DNA from 2 places in the Abiotrophia defectiva ATCC 49176 genome. Region 1 is predicted to be linked to the other one. Evidence: predicted binding sites of a transcription regulator. Region 1 holds the regulator's gene; the other holds the start of a gene.
What was found. The regulator CtsR, encoded in region 1, represses protease genes until heat stress. The targets are predictions, from matches to a motif close to TTGGTCAAAAAAGGTCAAANA.
Positions count from the first base shown of each region.

Region 2: the regulator CtsR is predicted to act here: its motif matches at 6,279-6,299, upstream of clpP (ATP-dependent Clp endopeptidase proteolytic subunit ClpP).

Region 1 is NZ_CP146287.1:65,239-74,670, reverse strand. It holds gene V7R82_RS00365 (class I SAM-dependent methyltransferase) at 1-608, opposite strand, end outside; gene V7R82_RS00360 (type I phosphomannose isomerase catalytic subunit) at 632-1,582, opposite strand; gene V7R82_RS00355 (HAD family hydrolase) at 1,692-2,543, shown strand; gene V7R82_RS00350 (2-hydroxyacid dehydrogenase) at 2,714-3,706, opposite strand; gene tadA (tRNA adenosine(34) deaminase TadA) at 3,912-4,448, opposite strand; gene V7R82_RS00340 (PucR family transcriptional regulator) at 4,453-5,331, opposite strand; gene V7R82_RS00335 (ATP-dependent Clp protease ATP-binding subunit) at 5,356-7,866, opposite strand; gene V7R82_RS00330 (CtsR family transcriptional regulator) at 7,886-8,350, opposite strand; gene V7R82_RS00325 (bifunctional UDP-sugar hydrolase/5'-nucleotidase) at 8,645-9,432, opposite strand, start outside.
Region 2 is NZ_CP146287.1:1,553,208-1,562,639, forward strand. It holds gene V7R82_RS07220 (CDP-archaeol synthase) at 1-499, opposite strand, end outside; gene V7R82_RS07225 (GtrA family protein) at 995-1,384, opposite strand; gene V7R82_RS07230 (ABC transporter substrate-binding protein) at 1,384-2,457, opposite strand; gene V7R82_RS07235 (ABC transporter permease) at 2,450-3,277, opposite strand; gene V7R82_RS07240 (ABC transporter permease) at 3,270-4,088, opposite strand; gene V7R82_RS07245 (ABC transporter ATP-binding protein) at 4,099-5,190, opposite strand; tRNA gene V7R82_RS07250 (tRNA-Lys) at 5,387-5,459, opposite strand; gene clpP (ATP-dependent Clp endopeptidase proteolytic subunit ClpP) at 5,624-6,220, opposite strand; gene rpmF (50S ribosomal protein L32) at 6,389-6,568, opposite strand; gene V7R82_RS07265 (YceD family protein) at 6,607-7,158, opposite strand; gene V7R82_RS07270 (nucleotidyltransferase family protein) at 7,258-8,421, opposite strand; gene V7R82_RS07275 (class I SAM-dependent methyltransferase) at 8,446-9,186, opposite strand; gene rsfS (ribosome silencing factor) at 9,183-9,432, opposite strand, start outside.

The sequences.
Region 1 (9,432 bases):
TTTGTCTTTTGGCTTTTCAAAATCCAATAACCCTTATCTCGGGTCACTAACTCAACATTCCCAAAGACTTCTTCCATAAAAGTTTCCATAGAAGGAGCGCCTTGTTTTTTCTGAATTACGAGCCATAATTCACCGCCAGGTCTTAAATTAGCCTGAGCTGAGCGTACGAATTGTTGGATGACCTGCTTACCGGCCCGAATAGGTGGGTTGGTCACCACAAAATCCGGTGCTTGACTAGCTTGCCATTGGCCTGCGTCAGCCAGTTGGTAGGCTGTATTCTCTACTCGATTGAGCTGGCTATTGGCCTGCGCCAACTGGTAGGCACGTTCATTAATCTCGACACCTGTCACTTGAGCTTGAGGATATAATTTCGCTAAAGCAATTGTGACCGGACCGTAGCCACTCCCCAGTTCTACTATTTGATAAGTTCCTGCAGGAACTGAATCTGCGAAAGCTTCCACTAACACCTTGGAACCATAGTCCATGCGCTGTTTAGAAAAGACGCCATTATCGGTCTGAAAGCTCAAAGTTAGGCCTGCCACACCATCTTGAATCTGGTATAAAGAATGCTGACTGGTGGGACTAGATTTAAAGTATTGTTCACTCATTATCTGCTGACACACTCCTCTATTTAAGCTGGATGGGAACTAATTAAGGTCAGCTTCCCTTCCAAACAAATTTCTGTAACACCGTGCGGCAAAATAAAGGAACTTGCCAAATCTAAGTCATAAGCGACACCGTCCAACCATAGTCGGCCTTGCCCTGCAATGACGGTTGCCAAGGTATAGGCATTATCCAGGCTTAAAGTAAGGCTATCCACGACTTCCCACTTGCTCACAGTGAAAAATTCATTTTCTAGGTACTGGATAACTTGGCTGTCACCAACTTGCTGAGTCTTGACTTGCAAGTGACGCTCTGGATCTGGATAGAAAGTGACATCCGCCGCCTGCTTAAGATGCAAATCACGGGGATTGCCTTGGGTATCACGACGATCATAGTCGTAGACACGATAAGTGGTATCAGAGCTCTGTTGTGTTTCCAGAATGACCACCCCTGCACCAATCGCATGAATGGTCCCTGCCGGCACATCAAAGAAGTCGCCCGCCTTAACTGGCACCTCCACTAAGAGGTCTGACCAACGCCCTGCCGCTACTAATTCTTCGAATTCTTGTCGCGATTGAGCCTTATGCCCATAAACAATCTTAGCTCCTGGCTCCGCAGAAATGACATACCAACATTCCGTCTTCCCAAGCTCCCCTTCATGTTCAAGTCCATAGGCATCATCAGGATGGACCTGCACAGAAAGCTCGGCTGCTGCATCTAGGATTTTAATTAAGAGAGGAAAGACAGTTTGACTAGGATTCCCAAATAATTCTGGATGCTCTCGATAGAGCTGATCTAGGCCCAGTCCTGCATATTCGGCAGGACTAATGACGGTCGACACCCCATTAGGGTGGGCACTAATACACCAAGCTTCCCCTACCGTGTCGCTAGGACCTTTGAGGCCAAATTCTAGTTCAAGTTTACGGCCACCCCATATCTTATCTTGTAACACAGGCTTTAAGAAAATCGGTTGTGTCATCTCGATCATCCTTTCTAAGCTAAATTTTCTCGCTTCTATCATACCATTTTTTGACGATTTCGTGGTACACTATTTATACGAGAATTATGACGAATTATGGAGGTTGCCGATGATTAAACTCTTTGCATCCGATATGGATGGGACCTTACTGAACCCAAACCATGTCATTAGCGACACTACCGCCCAAGCCATTCGAGACCTTCAAGCTCAATCGGATATTGAGTTTCTGATTGCTACCGGACGAGATTATCGGTCTGCTAAGTGGCTCCTAGATCAGCATCAACTGACCGCTCGCATCATTGCCGTCAATGGCGCTGCAACTTATGACGTTAAAGGAAATTTGGAGGATGTCTTCGCCCTTGATTTGGCCGATACCCAGACCCTTATCGAACGATTTGCTGTGCCTGAAACTCAGACTTTGGTGTCGCTCAAGTCTCTGAACGGTTATTATGTCAATGACCTGTCCCTCTATCGGCGACGCATGGAAGCTTTCCTAAATCGCGCCAAGGAAGCTGCTAGCGATGATAGTCTGGCCCAGATTGAACTCCACTTCAAGGAGCTTCAACCCCTTGAGGATTATCGCCCTGACTTGGATCCACCACTTAAGCTTATGCTGATTGACCGGCGCCCTGAAGTCTTAGAGTCTGCCCACCATTTCCTCAAGGACTTTGCCATTGACCTGACTTCTTCTGGCCCAGATAATTTAGAAATTACCAGTCTCAAGGCCCAAAAGGGCTTAGCAATTGAAGCCTACTGCCAGCACCATGGGTTCACTAAGCATCAAGTCCTAACCATTGGCGATTCGGCCAACGACCGCTCTATGCTAGCCATGTTCCCTAATAGTTATGCCATGGCTAACGCTAGTCAAGCCATTAAAGACTTAGCAAGCTATGAGGCCCCTAGCAATGCAGAAGACGGGGTAGCCCATACTATTTATCAACTTTTATCTAAGTTAGGATAACTTATAACTAAGTGTCCTAAAAATTTAGCTAGCTAAGATGGACTAGCAAGTGAAGCCTATATTTTCATATTATCCTACTATAATAAATAAAGCGAAAGGACTAAGGCGCTGCTTAAGCGGCACTCAGTTCTTTCGCTTTTGTCTATTTTCGAGGCAAATTCTTTATTTACCTAGAAATCATTGCTGCATTCTCCTGTTTCCAGATAGTCCTTGAGGTTATTAAAGCTGGTTTCCACCATGTTCTCTACTGCCTCATCGGTGTAGCTCCCCATGTGAGGGGTTAATAAGACCTTAGGATAGAGGTCAACCAATTTCTTAACCGCAGAATCGCTAATGTCTTGACCACGCAGGTCCTTGAAGAAGAATTGGCTCTCGTTCTCTAAGACATCTAAGCCTGCCCCAGCCAAATGGCCAGATTCGATGGCTTCAATGATGGCATCCACATCCTGCAACTCACCGCGCGCAGTGTTGACCAGAATGGCCCCTGGCTTCATCTTGCTGATGAATTCCTTGGTGATGACCTTGCCATTAGCTGGAATGTAAGGTGCGTGAATGGAAATCACGTCTGACTTAGCTAAGAGCTCATCCAGCTCTACTTGGGTGCAGATATGATCTACTCCTTCTTTTGGAAAGGCGTCGTAAGCTAAGACATTCGCGCCCAAGCCCTTGAAGAGCGTTGCGGTCGTCAAGCCAATCCGGCCAATCCCAACCACACCAACAGTACAGTTACGGATTTCCTTAGAAAACATTTGCTCGTGGACACGAAAATCTTGCTGACTAGTTAAGTGAGTTGTATAGGCGACATTCCGCAAGAGGGTCATGGCCAAGGTCAAAGCTAATTCGGCAATCGCATTAGGTGAGTAAAAAGGGACGTGTGCTAACTTGAAGCCCAATTGCCTAGCATAGGCAAGATCGATATGGTCGACACCTACTGTCCGCGTCAGGACATATTCTACTCCTAATTTTTTGTAGATATCTAAGACCTCCTTTGTAGCCCAGCAGTTACCACGCAAAATAACGGCCTGACAACCTTGAGCTAACCAAGCCTCTTCCGGACCCTTTAGGTAGTTGGGCACACAAACTAATTCATAACCAAACTTTTGATTGGCTAGGTCAAACACGGGTCTCTCGACATCACGAACACCATATGCTAGTACTTTCATTATTACTTTTGCTCCTTGCGCTTACTTCTTGAACGAAGTGGGGGATTTAATATTCCTATTTTAGCACAATGGAAAGCCGATGTTGATTAATTTTCATGAAAATGGATAATTTTGTTTCGTAAATGTTCGTAATCTCCTTGCCAAGACAAAAAACGCTCAAGGCCGGCCCTTTAGAAGGCTGGCTTGAGCGTTCATTTTTTATTAATTAGTCAGCTTGTTCATCCGCTTGCTTGGCTTGCTCTTTGCGCAACTTATTGCGCTTGCGGAGGCCTTGGAAGAAGGTCTTGAGCTTGTCGCTACACTGGGCTTCCAAAACTCCTCTAATCACTTGCGGTTGATGGTTGAAGCGGCTGTCTTCCAAGAGATTCATGAGGCTGCCGGCGCAGCCACCCTTGGGGTCACTAGCCCCGTAGACCACCTGATCCACCCGTGATAAGACTAGGGCGCCCGCACACATAGGGCAAGGTTCCAAGGTCACATAGAGGGTACAGCCCTCTAAGCGCCAGGCGCCTAGGGCTTGGTTGGCGGCTTCAATGGCCAGGAGTTCGGCGTGGGCCGTAGCCTGGTGGTTGACCTCCCGCAGATTGTAGGCTGAAGCCAGGAGGACGCCATCCTTAACTAAGAGGGCGCCAATGGGCACTTCGCCTAGGGCTTGGGCCTGGTCGGCCAGTTCTAGGGCCTGCTGCATCCAATATTCGTGCTGGGCCAAGTCGGTGGGCGCCAGTTGGCTTGCATCCATCATGGCCTCACCCCTTATGTTCCAGAGCCAGGTAGCTGACAATCAGATCCGTCAGATGTTGCAGGTTAAGCCCTGTCTCCTTGGTGTATTTGCTGAGGCGATAGGTCAAGGTATTACGATGAATATAGAGTTCATCGGCTGCCTGACTCAGGTTGCCCTGATGTTCAAAGAGGGCTCGCACCGTCGCCGCATAGTCTGGGTTGTGCTTGAGGACATCGTGCAGTCGATCCATAAAGGCATACTGCTTGGTCACTTCGCGCCCTACTAGGCGTAAGAGGACTGAGGTCAAGGGCACAATCTCTGGCTCCATAATCTGAGACAGAATACTGTGAACCAGACGCCGCTCATCTTGGAAATGGGCCACATAATCCTGATCCAACTTGGCTACTAGGCCGACGCAGCCCCGGGTCACCGTCTCAAAGTCAATGTCCAAGGTCTTAATAATGTCCACCAAGGCGCCAACGTGTTCCATACCCCGAAGGCAGACTAGCCAGCGATTGGCTTCATCCGGAATGACCACTTCAATGGCTTCCAGAGAATCTTCCAGGGTCTGCTGCCACAAGACAGGGTCGAAGGTCTCTGACTTGGCCTGCATAATCAAATAGATACAGACCAGACTGCCCCGCATTTGGCCTTCCAGTGGCTGACCTTCTAGGAGAAAGGCCCGCCAGGCCTGTTGATGTGGCGCTAAATCCACGACCGGCACCTGGGGGGTGGCCTTGGCCAAGCTCATCATAAGCAAGAGTTCTTCTTCCTTGCTAGTCAGGTCAGCCTGAGGAATGGCTAGGCCTTGATCCCCCAATTGGACAATCAGATAGCCGGGCAGCACCGCATCCGGTGCGACTGCTTGGGCCTGGGGATAGAGTCTTTGCAGTTGTTCAAACATGGGCTAGCTCCTGTCTTAGATTATTTAGGCTTTGGCTTTGGGCTTAGCTTTGGCCTTGCTTGAGCCAGCCTCATGGTCCTTGGCGGCAATATTGATCTTACCGGACCGGCCGCCAATGGTCACCGAGTCCCCGGTGACAATGCTGCCGCTAAGCAACAACTCACTGAGTTGGTCCTCAATTTGTTTTTGAATCGCGCGACGAATTGGACGCGCCCCGTATTCTGGGTCGAAGCCGGCTTCGGCGATAATGTCCACCGCGGTGTCGGTCACCCGAGCCTTGATGGCCAGTTCGCCTAGGCGCTTGATAATATCCTTAGTATGGAGCTTCACGATTTGGCGAATTTCTTCCTTAGTTAAGGAGTGGAAGACCACCGTTTCGTCAATCCGGTTGAGTAATTCCGGACGGAAAGAACGCTTGAGCTCTTCACGAATACGTTTTTCCATGGCCAGGTGGTCAGCGGTAAACTGCTTAGCCCCAAAACCGACGGATTTCTCATCCCGCAGGGCGGTTGCCCCTAGGTTAGAAGTCATGATAATGATGGTGTTGCGGAAATCGACTTGGCGGCCCTTGGAGTCAGTCAAATGTCCGTCGTCAAAGACTTGGAGCAGGATGTTAAAGACATCTGGGTGGGCCTTCTCGATTTCGTCCAGGAGAATGACAGAGTAAGGTTTTTGGCGCACCTTCTCGGTCAACTGGCCGCTTTCTTCATGGCCTACATAGCCTGGAGGCGAACCAATCAGGCGAGACACGGTGTGTTTCTCCATGTACTCGGACATGTCGACCCGAATCATATTGTCTTGGGAACCAAACATGGCTTGGGCCAAGGCCTTGGCCAATTCGGTCTTACCAACCCCGGTTGGTCCCAAGAAGAGGAAGGAACCAATTGGACGGCCTGGCGCCTTGAGGCCAGAACGAGCCCGGCGAATAGCGCGTGACACAGCGGACACGGCTTCCTCTTGGCCAATAACTCGTTGATGAAGCTCCCGCTCTAGGTTAACCAGACGTTGGCTTTCCTTCATGGCCATTTGGGTCACTGGGATGCCAGTTGACAGGGCCACGACTTGAGCCACTTGTTCTTCATCTACGACTAAATGTACTGGCTGGCCGGCCTGAGCCTGGGCTTTCTTGCGAGCCCGGGCTAGGCGTTTTTCCAGTTTTTGTTCGGCTTCGCGAAGGCTAGCTGCCTCTGGGAAGTTGCGGGCTAGCACGGCTTCTTCCTTATCTGACTGCAACTTGGCCATTTCCTTCTCGAGGGCGAAAAGGGGATCATGAGAGACGGCTTCTTCAATCCGAACCTTAGCGGCCGCTTCATCGATTAAATCGATGGCCTTATCAGGCAAGGAGCGTGACGTAATGTAGCGGACACTAAGTTTGACCGCCGCCTCAATGGCTTGGTCAGTAATGGTCACGACGTGGTGAACTTCATACTGGGTCTTGAGCCCTTGCAGAATCTGGATGGTTTCTTCAGGGGTTGGCTCGTCCACTTGCACCTTAGAGAAACGACGTTCCAAGGCCGCGTCTTTTTCAATGTATTTCTGGTATTCACTCAGGGTCGTCGCCCCAATGACTTGGATTTCACCCCGTGCCAGGGCTGGCTTGAGGATGTTGGCTGCATCAATAGCCCCTTCAGAGCCACCGGCCCCAATCAGGGTATGGAGCTCATCAATGAAGAGAATAACTTGGCCGTCGGCCATGACCTCTTCCACAATGCGCTTCATGCGCTCTTCGAACTCCCCCCGGTACTTGGTCCCAGCCACCAGGCTCCCCATATCTAACATCATGAGGCGTTTCTTGGCAATATCGGCCGGCACGTCGCCTGACACGATGTGTTGGGCTAGGCCTTCTGCCAAGGCCGTCTTACCTACCCCAGGGTCCCCGACTAGGACAGGGTTATTCTTCTTACGACGGCTGATGATTTGCAGCATGCGTTGGACTTCCTTCTCGCGGCCCACCACTGGGTCCATCTGGCCTTGCTTGGCCATTTGAGTCAGGTTGCGGGCAAAGGAGTCCAAGGTTGGCGTCTTGCTTGGCGCAGTCTCGCTGGCTTTCTGGGTCCGCGCTTGAGGCTTGCTTTGGCCTATTGGCATCTTATCAATGCCGATAGCTTGGTAGACGGCTTTTTTAAGGGCGTCTAAGTCGACGTCTAGATTGCGTAAGATTAAGGTCGCCAGGATTTCTTGTGGCAGCATGGCTAATAGGAGGTGCTCAGTCCCAATTTGGCGTGCGCCCAAGCGCTTAGCTGTATTGGAGGCATCCATGATATTTTTCTTGGCGCGCGGCGAATAAGGTAGGGTGACTTCCCCCCGCGGCATAGGCGCCTCTACATCGCCGTGGATGGCCCGCAACTCGTTGAGAATTAGTTCCGGGGTCACGCCAAATTCACGGAGAATGACGCCGGCAATCCCACGTTCTTCGCGGGCTAGACCAATCAAGATATGCTCGGTCCCAATAGCTGAATGGCGCAATTGGTAGGTAGCCTCAGCCGCCATGATCATGACTTGATGGGCGCTCTCGGTAAATAGTTCTTCAAACATCGCGTCTTCACTCCTTTTCTTAATAGCTGTATTTGAGTTGTTGCAAAAAGGTCTTGAGCAATTGGGCGCGAGCCGCCTGTTCCTGCTCACTGATTTGATGAAGGACGGATTTTTCAATCACGGACAGGATTAAGGTCCCCTCGCGGTTGGTAATCAGGCCCTTGCCAATCAAATTCTCAATCATATGAATGCCGTTGCGTTGGCTAATCTTATCGCCCACTAATTCTATCAGCTGATCAATCAGGGCTGCCTCGTCGGCCAATTCAATCTTGAGAATGCGGATATAGCCACCACCACCCCGCTTACTTTCGACCAGGTAGCCGTGCTCCTGGGTAAAGCGGGTCTTAATGACATAGTTAATTTGTGACGGGACACAGTCGAAGTGCTCCGCGATGTCACTACGTTTGATTTCGACATGCTCTTGGTGCTTGAGGAATTCCTTCAGGTAGGCCTCAATGATGTCGGTCATATTGCGGCTTGACATGTTACCCCTCCTTACATTGACTTTCTTTGACTATTGTACACCAAATCAGACCTTTTGCCAACCTAATTGCTTGACCTAGGGCTAAAGAAAAAGGAGCCTGAGGCCCCTTTTATATAAATGATTATATATTTGCTTTTTCATAAGTGGCCGGGGCCAAATCCCGGTCTGACAGGCTTTTTCCGGCAAAAGACGAACGTTTCCGGCTTATTTTTGACTTTTTCTGTTCGCGACTCCCAAAAAGCCAGAATTTTTGCCCTCTCAAACCCTATTTAATAGTGTAACTATTAAATAGGCTTAAGCCTCTTGGGACAGGTAGGCCACCAAGGCATCCAAGTCGCTACCCAGCTGCTGATCCAGCAGCTGGTGACGGGCCAAGGCCTCATAACCATCCCGGCCTCGTCCTAAGAAGTCGTTGGTCACCAGCTGATAAGTGGCCTCAGGGTCCAGTCCCTTGACTGCCTCTTCAAGCTCTAAGGGCTGGCCTTGACTGTCAATCATACGAGGATAGTGGCCGGATTCCAGCGCCTCCTTGAGGTCGGCCCCCGTCACTTCCAGGACCCAGAGCTGGCAGCCAAAGGGCAGAATGGCCAGGGCCTCCTCATAGGTCACCGGCCCCTGATCCAGACTGGCGCGGACGCCTCGCCCATTAATGAGGCTAAAGTCCACTTGCCAGCCCTTAGCCCGAGCAGCTGCCGCATAGGCCCGGCAGACCAATTGGCTGAGATTGGTATGGCCCTGACTCAGGGCCTCCCGACTGCCATCCAGGGCCTGGCGACTTTGGCCAATGACTTGGCTAATTCGCGCCTGGGCCTGGCTTTGCCAGATTTTGAGTTCCTTGGCTACCGGACGGGCAACCTTGGCATAATGACTTAAATCATGTAGTTGGTAGTGGCCTAGCTGGTGGCTGCCATCCGGATGGAGCCAGAGACTGAGTTCGCCCAGCAGACGACCATAGTAGCCAGCCTGCACCACCAAGGTCTGGCCTACTAGGGCGGGTTGCTCTGTCACCGTATGGGTATGGCCTCCGATGATGGCGGCAAAGTCTGGCACTTCTTGGGCCAAAGCCAGGTCCGTCTCATAAC
Region 2 (9,432 bases), 560 kb from region 1:
GTGCCCAATCTAACGAAATATAAAGGTGTAAGACCAAGAGAATTCCGATTAAGGAATCAATCTGATCCAGCAAAATAAAAGGATACTTCCAAGCATCCTTAGCGGTCTTACCCGGTGAAATATCTAGGCGACGCTTGAGATAAGAATTAGGTAATTCAAACACCACATAGGCCAAGCCCAAGAGGATACCCAGTGGAAAGTTAGTTGCCAGCTTATTCGGATAATGAGCATAAATCAAATGGAGTTTCTCTAAATCCGGCTGACGCGCCAGAAAAAAAGACCAAATTAATTGAGCAAGTAAGCCCCAGACTACCATCCCCCAGAAGCCCTTCCAGGTCTTATTAGCCCCAAAAAGACGACGACCATCCCCTAGTAGGCGCCCAGCATCAATGGGTTGGTTGACTGAGTCTAATAGGGAAGATTTACAAAATATCATATTAGCAATACCTGCCAATATGACTGGCATAAGAGTCAGATAAAGAGAGAGAATCATGGACATGCTGCGTCATTCCTTTGAACTAATATAAGAACCAAACTGGCCGCATGAAAAGCAGCTAGTCGTCCGTCTCCTTGAAGAGAAGATAAGGAGCGATATACAAAAAGAAGCTAGGTCCCCCCAGCCTCCGCAATCGCTACTTAGACCTCGTCCCTCTTGGAAGAGCTAGCGAGCTAGTCTGATCTGTCTCAGTCTTGGCTCGCCTATTTTCTTACAAGATAAGAGGAGGGTCTGACTTATTATTTCTATAGTATACCATCAACTCTATAATCAAAACAATATAGAACTCATATTCCTTACCGTGCTTATACGCTAGATATCCTATATTATAGGGATTTGAAGCTAATTACTGTGATAATTTAGATTGGTATTTCATTATATATAGATCTACAAAAAGGACTTTTATTATCATCTAGCGCAAATACTAACTTAGTATGCTTAATCCCTAGCCTTTCCCCCACAAAAAAAGCTGACATCCTGAGATGTCAGCTTGATACTTTATTTTTCTAGCAAGAGTTTGCGAGTCAGGAAGTTGAAGACCATGACAATAGCTGTCACCGCCACCTTAGCTGGCATGACCGGCCAATGCATGGCATCGACTGCCACCCACATGAGTCCAGCTGTAAGAGCTAAACCCAGTAAGCTTAAGATTAGAAAGAGCAAAAACTCTTGATGTTTTTGTTCCGGGCTAAACTTGCTTTCGAAGGTGAAACGCATGCTTGCCCAGTAATTGAAGATGGTAGCTAGGACAAAGGCGATGAGGACTGCTAACTGATAATGCCAGCCCAGGATACCATTGAGACCATAGACGATAGCAAAATCAATGAGTGTCGAGAGGCCACCGACCACCAAAAAGCTCAAAATTTGAGTCGATAATCTGGTTTTCACTATTTAGCCTCAATCTTGACCTCTAAGAAATGGTCATTGTATTCAACAAGTTTGGCTTGCCCCAAGCCCTTATATACTTCTAAGCGAGCAATGAGCTCATCGTCAGGGTAGAAAGCCGTGTCTTGCGTTACATCTTCAGGTAACTGCTCCATCGCAGTCTTGTTGGGAGTTGCGTAACCAATATACTCGGCATTACGTGCTGCCACATCGGGGCGCAAGAGGAAGTTAATCAAGGCATAGGCACCTTCTACATTGCGCGCTGTTTTAGGAATAACAATATTATCAAACCAGATGTTGGAACCTTCCTTAGGTACTGTATAAGCTAACTTAGGATTACGTTCCAAGGCAGTCTTGGCTTCCCCCGAAAAGGTAATACCGACGCCCGCTTCACCTTGAGATAGGTACATCTTAATCTCATCCGACACCATAGCCCGGATGTTTGGCATTAATTGCTTGAGCTTAACTGTCGCCAACTCAAGCGCTAGGTCATCCGTTTCATTGAGGGAGTAGCCCAAGGATTGGAGGCCAATTCCCATTACCTCACGTGCGCCATCATAAATCAGAATGTCATTACGCAATTCTGGTCGCCAGAGATCATTCCATGACTGGAAGTCTTCTTCGCTGTATTTGCTGGTGTCATACACAATTCCAAGGGTGCCCCAGAAGTAAGGAACAGAATACTTGTTATCCGGGTCGAAGTCTAGGTTCAAGAAACGTTGATCCAAGTGCTGTAGGTTGCTTAGCTTACTGTGATCCAAAGGCAAGACCATGCCGTCCTTCATCATTTCCTGAATCATGTACTCACTAGGAACCGTGATATCATAAGGAGTCCCACCTTGACGGATTTTAGCCATCATGGCCTCGTTAGAATCGAAGGTCTCATAGATGACCTTGTAGCCTGTCTCGGCCTCAAATTCCTTGAGTAGTTCTGGGTCGATATAATCGCCCCAGTTATAGAAGTTAATGACCTTGTCACCGGTATAGCCCTCTGCATGTTCCAACTGATACCGAACACCGAAGAGGACAGCACTAATAGCCAGAATCGCTAGAATCCCTTGAACAATCTTACGCACGGCGACGGCCTCCCTTCTGTGCCTTAGCCATACGATTGAGTCGGCGTTGTTCCCCTGTTTGGATGAAGTAATAAGCGATTACCAAAATCAAACTCATGATAAACATCAAAGTAGAGATAGCGTTGATTTCAAGGCTAATACCGCGACGTGCACGCGAGTAGATTTCAACTGATAAGGTTGAGAAACCATTCCCTGCCAAGAAGAAGGTGACTGCAAAGTCATCCAGAGAATAGGTAAAGGCCATGAAGAAACCGGCCATAATCCCTGACGCGATGCTTGGCAAGACTACTCGAGTCAAGACTTGGAAGTAGTTAGCCCCCAAGTCCTGAGCAGCCGTCACCATGGTATCATTCATTTCATAGAGACGCGGTAGTACCATTAGGACTACAATTGGGACGTTGAAGGCAATGTGAGCCAAGAGAACACTAAAGAAACCTAATTGAATGGCCAAGAGGCTGAAGAGAATGAGGAAACTTGCCCCAATCATAACGTCAGGCGTTACCATCAGAATATTGTTAAGGTTCAGTACTAACTGGCGCTTAGATTTCTGTCTCAAATAATAAATCATAATTGCCCCTAAGGTCCCAATGGCTGTTGCCAACAAGGCTGATAAGAGGGCTAAAATGAAGGTGTTGAGAATGAAAATCATAAGACGGGTATCGCCAAAGACCTTGGTATAGTGGTCTAAAGTAAAGCCAGTAAAACTATTCATATCCCCTCCTGCATTAAAGGAGTAGAAAATCAAATAGAAAATTGGCAAGTAGAGAACGGCGAACATAAACCAGAGATATAGGTTAGAAAACTTAAAAATCTTATTCATGAGTCATAGCCCCCTTATCCTTACGGTCGCGGGTTAAGTACATGACTAGCACCATGAGCACCATGAGGACGACCCCAATGGTGGAACCCATGCCTCGGTTCTGAGTGACCATGAAGTGTTGTTCAACGGCTGTCCCCAAGGTAATGACCCGGTTCCCACCAATGAGACGAGTCAACATGAAGAGGGACAAGGACGGAATAAAGACCGCCTGAATCCCTGAACGCACGCCGGGCATAGACAGTGGGAAGACAACGCGACGAAGGGTCGCCCATTTTGAGGCCCCTAAGTCTGAAGATGCTTCCATCAAGGAATGTGGAATCTCCGTAATAGAGTTATAAATTGGCATAATCATAAATGGCAATTCGATATAACCAGCTACCAAGAGAAAGGCCGCATCGGTAAAGAGTAACTGCTTAGGTCCAATCCCCATAAAGGTCAGGAATTGGTTGACTGAGCCAGTCTGACTCAAGAGGCCGATGAAGGCATAAGCCTTAAGCAAGAGGTTAATCCAGGTTGGCAGCAAGACCAAAAGCATCCAGAGCTGACGGTGCTTTGTTTTGCTAAGCAGATAGGCCATAGGATAGCTAAGAGCTAGCGTAATTATGGTCAAGAGCCCAGCATAGATAAAGGAGTTCATAGTCATCTTGATATAGTTAATAGAAGAAAAATACTCAGCATAGTTGGCCAAGGTAAAGTTCCCATGAATATCAAAGAAGGAAGAACCCAAAACTAAGACCAAGGGTAAAATAACGAAGAGACCTAGCCAGAGATAATAAGGAATAGCATAGAGATGGTTATACTTGCGGTTCATAGGCCCCCTCCTAGTCTTCGTACTGTTCTAGGCGGGCATCGAAATCTTCTTCCGACTCATTGAAGCGCATTACGTGGATGGCATCTGGTTCAAAGAAGAGACCTACTTTGGCCCCAGCGGTCACCTTCTTAGTGGTATGAATCATCCACTCGTTGCCATCTTCGTCATAGGCGATGACTTCGTTGAAGACGCCACGGAAAAGCATGGTATCGACGGTCGCAATCAGCTTGCCCTTTTCAGGCGTGGTTACGTCGATATCTTCGGGACGGATAACAATCTCAACCATTTCACCAGCTGGAATACCAGCATCCTCACAGTCAAAGACCTTACCAACAAATTCTACGCGGTAATCTTCAATCATGCGGGCATCCACAATGTTAGATTCACCGATAAAGTCGGCAACATAGTGGTTAATTGGTTCATCGTAAATGTCTACTGGGGTCCCTGATTGGATAATTTCCCCGTTATTCATGACAAAAATCCAGTCGGACATGGCAAGCGCTTCTTCCTGGTCATGAGTGACGAAGACGAAGGTAATGCCTAGTCGACGTTGCAGTTCACGCAATTCGTACTGCATATCGGTACGTAACTTCAAGTCCAGAGCTGATAGAGGCTCATCTAGCAAGAGCACTTCTGGCTCATTTACCAAGGCACGGGCGATAGCCACACGTTGGCGCTGACCCCCAGACATTTCAGAGATTGCACGATTCTCATAACCTGAGAGTCGGACCATCTTGAGGGCTTCCGTTACCTTTTCCTTAATTGTTGCCTTATCTACCTTTTTAACAGATAGACCGAAGGCAATATTGTCGTAAACATTCATATGAGGGAAGAGGGCATAGTCTTGAAAGACTGTATTGACCTTCCGTTGATTGGCAGGCACGTCTGTGACCGGCTCACCATCCAAATAAACCTGACCACTAGTGGCCGAAGAAAAGCCTGCGATAATTCGTAAGATAGTTGTCTTACCGCAGCCAGAGGGACCTAATAAGGTATAGAACTTGCCTTTTTCAAGCTCCATATCAATCGACTTTAAGACTTGCTGGTCATCATAAGACTTAGTAACGCCTTTGAGAACCACGCTGTATTGCGTTTTATTCATTACATTGCTCCTGTTGCCCCCATAGGGGTTATTTTTTCGACAATTATTGACTCCTTTTGGGCAGTTTTTTTGCCATGAGGGGACCCCTCACTGAGTTTGATTATAGCAGTTATGGTAGGGAATTACAATGTAAAAAACTGAGACTAAACTCAGCCTGAAAAAAGAAAAAAACTCGCCTAGCAAAAGGCGAGTAAAATGGGGGTATAGGGACTCGAACCCTAGACCCAATGATTAAGAGTCATTTGCTCTACCAACTGAGCTATACCCCCGTAAAGCTTAAATAGCTTACTTCATTATCTTACACCTGTTTTCAGCAAATTTCAAGTCCTAAAGTCAAGAAAATACGAAAAAATTCTCTAGCTTTTCCCTAACCTATACGCAGCTACCTAGATACAAAATAGCGCCTGCCCTAATGGGCAAGCGCTGCTTGAAATTATTTTTTGAGATTCTTAGAATTGGTCATGATGGCATCAACCAGGCCATATTTAACCGCCTCTTCAGCTGACATGTAGTTGTCGCGATCTGTATCGCGGGCAATAACCTTAAGGGTTTGACCAGTACGTTCGGCCAAAATCTTGTTAAGCGTATCGCGAGTCTTCAAAATATGCTTTGCGGCAATTTCAATTTCGGTCGCTTGACCTTGGGCTCCACCCAAAGGTTGGTGAATCATCACTTCTGCGTTAGGTAAGGCATAGCGTTTGCCCTTTTCCCCTGCCGCTAGAAGGAAAGCCCCCATAGAAGCCGCCATCCCGATTACGATAGTTTGTACATCGGCATTGATGAAGTTCATAGTATCGAAGATAGCTAAACCGGCAGAGACACTCCCACCTGGTGAATTAATATAGAGATAAATGTCCTTGTCAGGATCTTGGGCATCCAAGAATAAGAGTTGGGCAATTACACTGTTAGCCACCGCATCATCAATAGGACCGGATAACATGACAATACGGTCTTTTAAGAGTCGTGAATAAATATCGTAGGCGCGTTCGCCACGTGACGATTGTTCAATGACTGTAGGAATTAAGTTCATTCCCTTTCCTCCTTCGGATTCGGCTCTGAGCCGATTACTACTGTCTCAGTATACCCTTTTGGTCAATAAAGGTCAAGCAGGATGCTCCTACATCAGCTCTGCTAGGCAAGCGACAAGGGCAAAAGAAAAAAGCCATCCGATTGGATGACTTCCTCAACATTACTATAATTAAGCTTCCTTGGCTACGACTTGTTTGCCGTCGTAGTAACCACAGTTTGAGCATACACGGTGACTTAAACGTAATTCACCACACTCAGGACAAGGGTTCATTCCTGGAACAACTAATTTGAAATGGGTACGACGTCTGTTTTTACGTGCTTTTGAAGTTCTTCTCTTTGGTACTGCCATGGTTTACACCTCCTGAAAAATTTGTGGAATGAATAAGATTACTCATCCGCATTGGCTTCGTTTAATAGAGCTCTTAGATTAGCAAAGCGTGGGTCCCCTGCTTCCGATGACTGACGTTCTAGACTTGCTAGATAATCCGTCTCCGTCAACACAGCCCAATCCTTGCCACTTGGTAATGCAGCCGTCTCTTCCTCTTCACCAACGACACGCATTGGGAGATTCAATAGTAAGGCATCGATGACTGCTAACTCGAGGTCGATATAATCGTGTTCGAGCACAATTGTCGTCTCCTCGTACTCATCGGCATTCGCATCATATTCCGGCATCACATAGCGTTCGTCAATCGGAACTTGTAAATGAACCGGCACAGGTTCTAAGCTGCGAGTTGATGGCAATGTCATCACTGTACTTGCGGTACAATGCAAGAATATTTCCTGTCCATGAGCAACGAAATAACCTGTTACTTGAACGGGAGTTAAATGGAGAATTGACGGTTCCATCGCTTGCACCTTGGCCGCCACATCCAATTCGACATCGAAGTGGAGTAGCTCTTCCTTGTGGTCGCGAATTTTACGTAAGGTCCATTTCATCTAATATCACCTCTAAAACGACTCTTGTATTATACTTAAATTTTAGGGTCCTGTCAATCGTTTCTGGCCCCTTTTCAGCCTAGCTTTCTAATTTTTTTGTCAAAGAAAGCTGAGAACTTGTTTAGGTTGGACTTGTGACTGAATCTGTCCTCCCGGGCGTAACTGGTAGATTGCGTCCGCAACTAAATTCCAGCCATAATCCTTCTCATAAGCAGGTTTATATTGGCTAAAGACACTTAAATCCTCTCGCTTACGCCAAGCCCCCAGCCAAGGTCGCCCCGCTTGAGAGGCATCTAACAATCTGAAGGCTTGGGGTGTCGTTTCCCGGTTAAAGGCAGTCACTGCCGTCTGAGGAATTTGCAAGAGAATGGCCATGGCAACTCGCTGAATGGCAGCTTGAGTCCAACGTTTGGAAATCATAGCTTGACGCCAGTCCTCCCATTTCTCCTTAATCTCAGCTTGAGACTTAAGGCGATTGGCTAAACCTTCTTTGACACCGGCTATTTGCTCTAGAGAAGCCGGCGGTTGGGTCAGTAACTGATAGCGCAGGTAAGGCCAGTAGGCTGACCAAGGTGCATCCAGTTCAGGACTAAGCTGGCCCTGGAGGTCAGGTGCTAAATCTGCCGTTATTTCCTGGCCCTGGCGAAAGGCTTGGCGAATAGCAGACCCACTCAGTATAGGCTGGCCATCTTCAGTTTCCTGCAAGCGAGGTAAGCCTAAGACCTGACAATCAGGGGCTAGCTGAGCGAGTGTCTTAAGATACTGAAGCCCCAGCTGGTGATTGGCCTGCCAAGGCGCTAGATCCGACCAATCAGCCAGAGACTGAATAGCCACTTGATAGGCTGCCGGGTAGGCTAACCCAGTCTTGAGCGCATCTTGAATGCCCTTGTCGATATGAGCCTGATGCTGAGCTTCCCAAGCTAAGAAGTCCTTAAGCTGAGCAATCTGGGCACTTTCTGTTCCAAAGACAATCCGCTCCACACCTAACTTGGCTAAGATAGCCATCCCATGTCGACCAAAGTAATCCGCTGACTGCAAACTTGCCAGGGTCGGTAATTCAATCACTAAATCAGCCCCCGCGGCTACTGCAGCCTGAGCCCGATGCCATTTGTCTATGATGGCAAACTCACCGCGTTGGACCACATTACCGCTCATCAAAACCAGAATCTGGTCCTGAGGAAAGTGTTGCTTGACCCAGTCCAGTTGGTAGGCATGACCCCGATGTAGGGGATTATACTCCGCCAAAATTCCTATCAGGGCCATGGTATAGCCTCCTTTCCTGACTCTTTACTTACTAGCACGGAAGAACCAACGGTCAGCCGTCTGCCCTTCCTGATAATAGGCCTGGCCGAAGTCCACTAGTACTTCTACCTGGCTAAAGCCAGCTTCTCTCAGCGCTGACTGGTACCAAGCTAAGGGATAGGTTCTTTCTTCTAAGTTGACGTCTGTCCTTTGATAATGGCTCCCGACTTGTTCAAAGACTGTCAGATAGTGTTGGACACTTAATTGATCCAAGTCCGACTCACTATCCCACAATAAGGCATAGCGGTCGTCACTATCAAAGTAAGAAAAACCATCAAAATTCTCAATTTGTTGCGGTGTCCAAACGTCAAACAAAAGTTGCCCTCCTGGAGCCAATCGCCCAAATAACTCTTTCAAGGCTTTAGCCACCTGGTCAGGACCGGCCAAGAAACAAAGAGAGTCCGCATAACATGTGATGAGATCATAATCTTGGTCTAAGGCACTCAAGTCCAAAAGATCTGCTACCAGATAGGCAGAATTCTCACTGTTACCTGGCTCTTCCTGGGCTACCTTAATCATGGCCGGGTCGTAGTCAAATCCTAAGATTTGGCCACAGAAAGGGGCCAAAAGCTGAGTGAACCAGCCCGTCCCACAGGCAGCATCTAAAACCTTGCCTGGCGCTTGATCCCGGCTGGTCAATGTAAAGTCTAACCAGCGCTCATAGATTTCTAAATCATTGAAGTGGTCGTAGACATGAGCTATTTGACTGAAGTTACCGGCGCTCATTGAGCACTAACCCATGCGCTGACATCCACTAATGGCGCGTCACGCCATAATTTTTCTAAATTGTAGTGGTCGCGTTCAGTGTAATGGAAGACATGGATAATAACTTCTACTAAGTCAATCAGAACCCACTTACCACCGTCTTTACCTTCGACGTTCTTGACTTCAAGACCTTCCTTGTGGGCTGCCTCTACGACGGAGTCTACAATGGCATCCAATTGTTTATCGTTACGGGCATGTGTGACTACA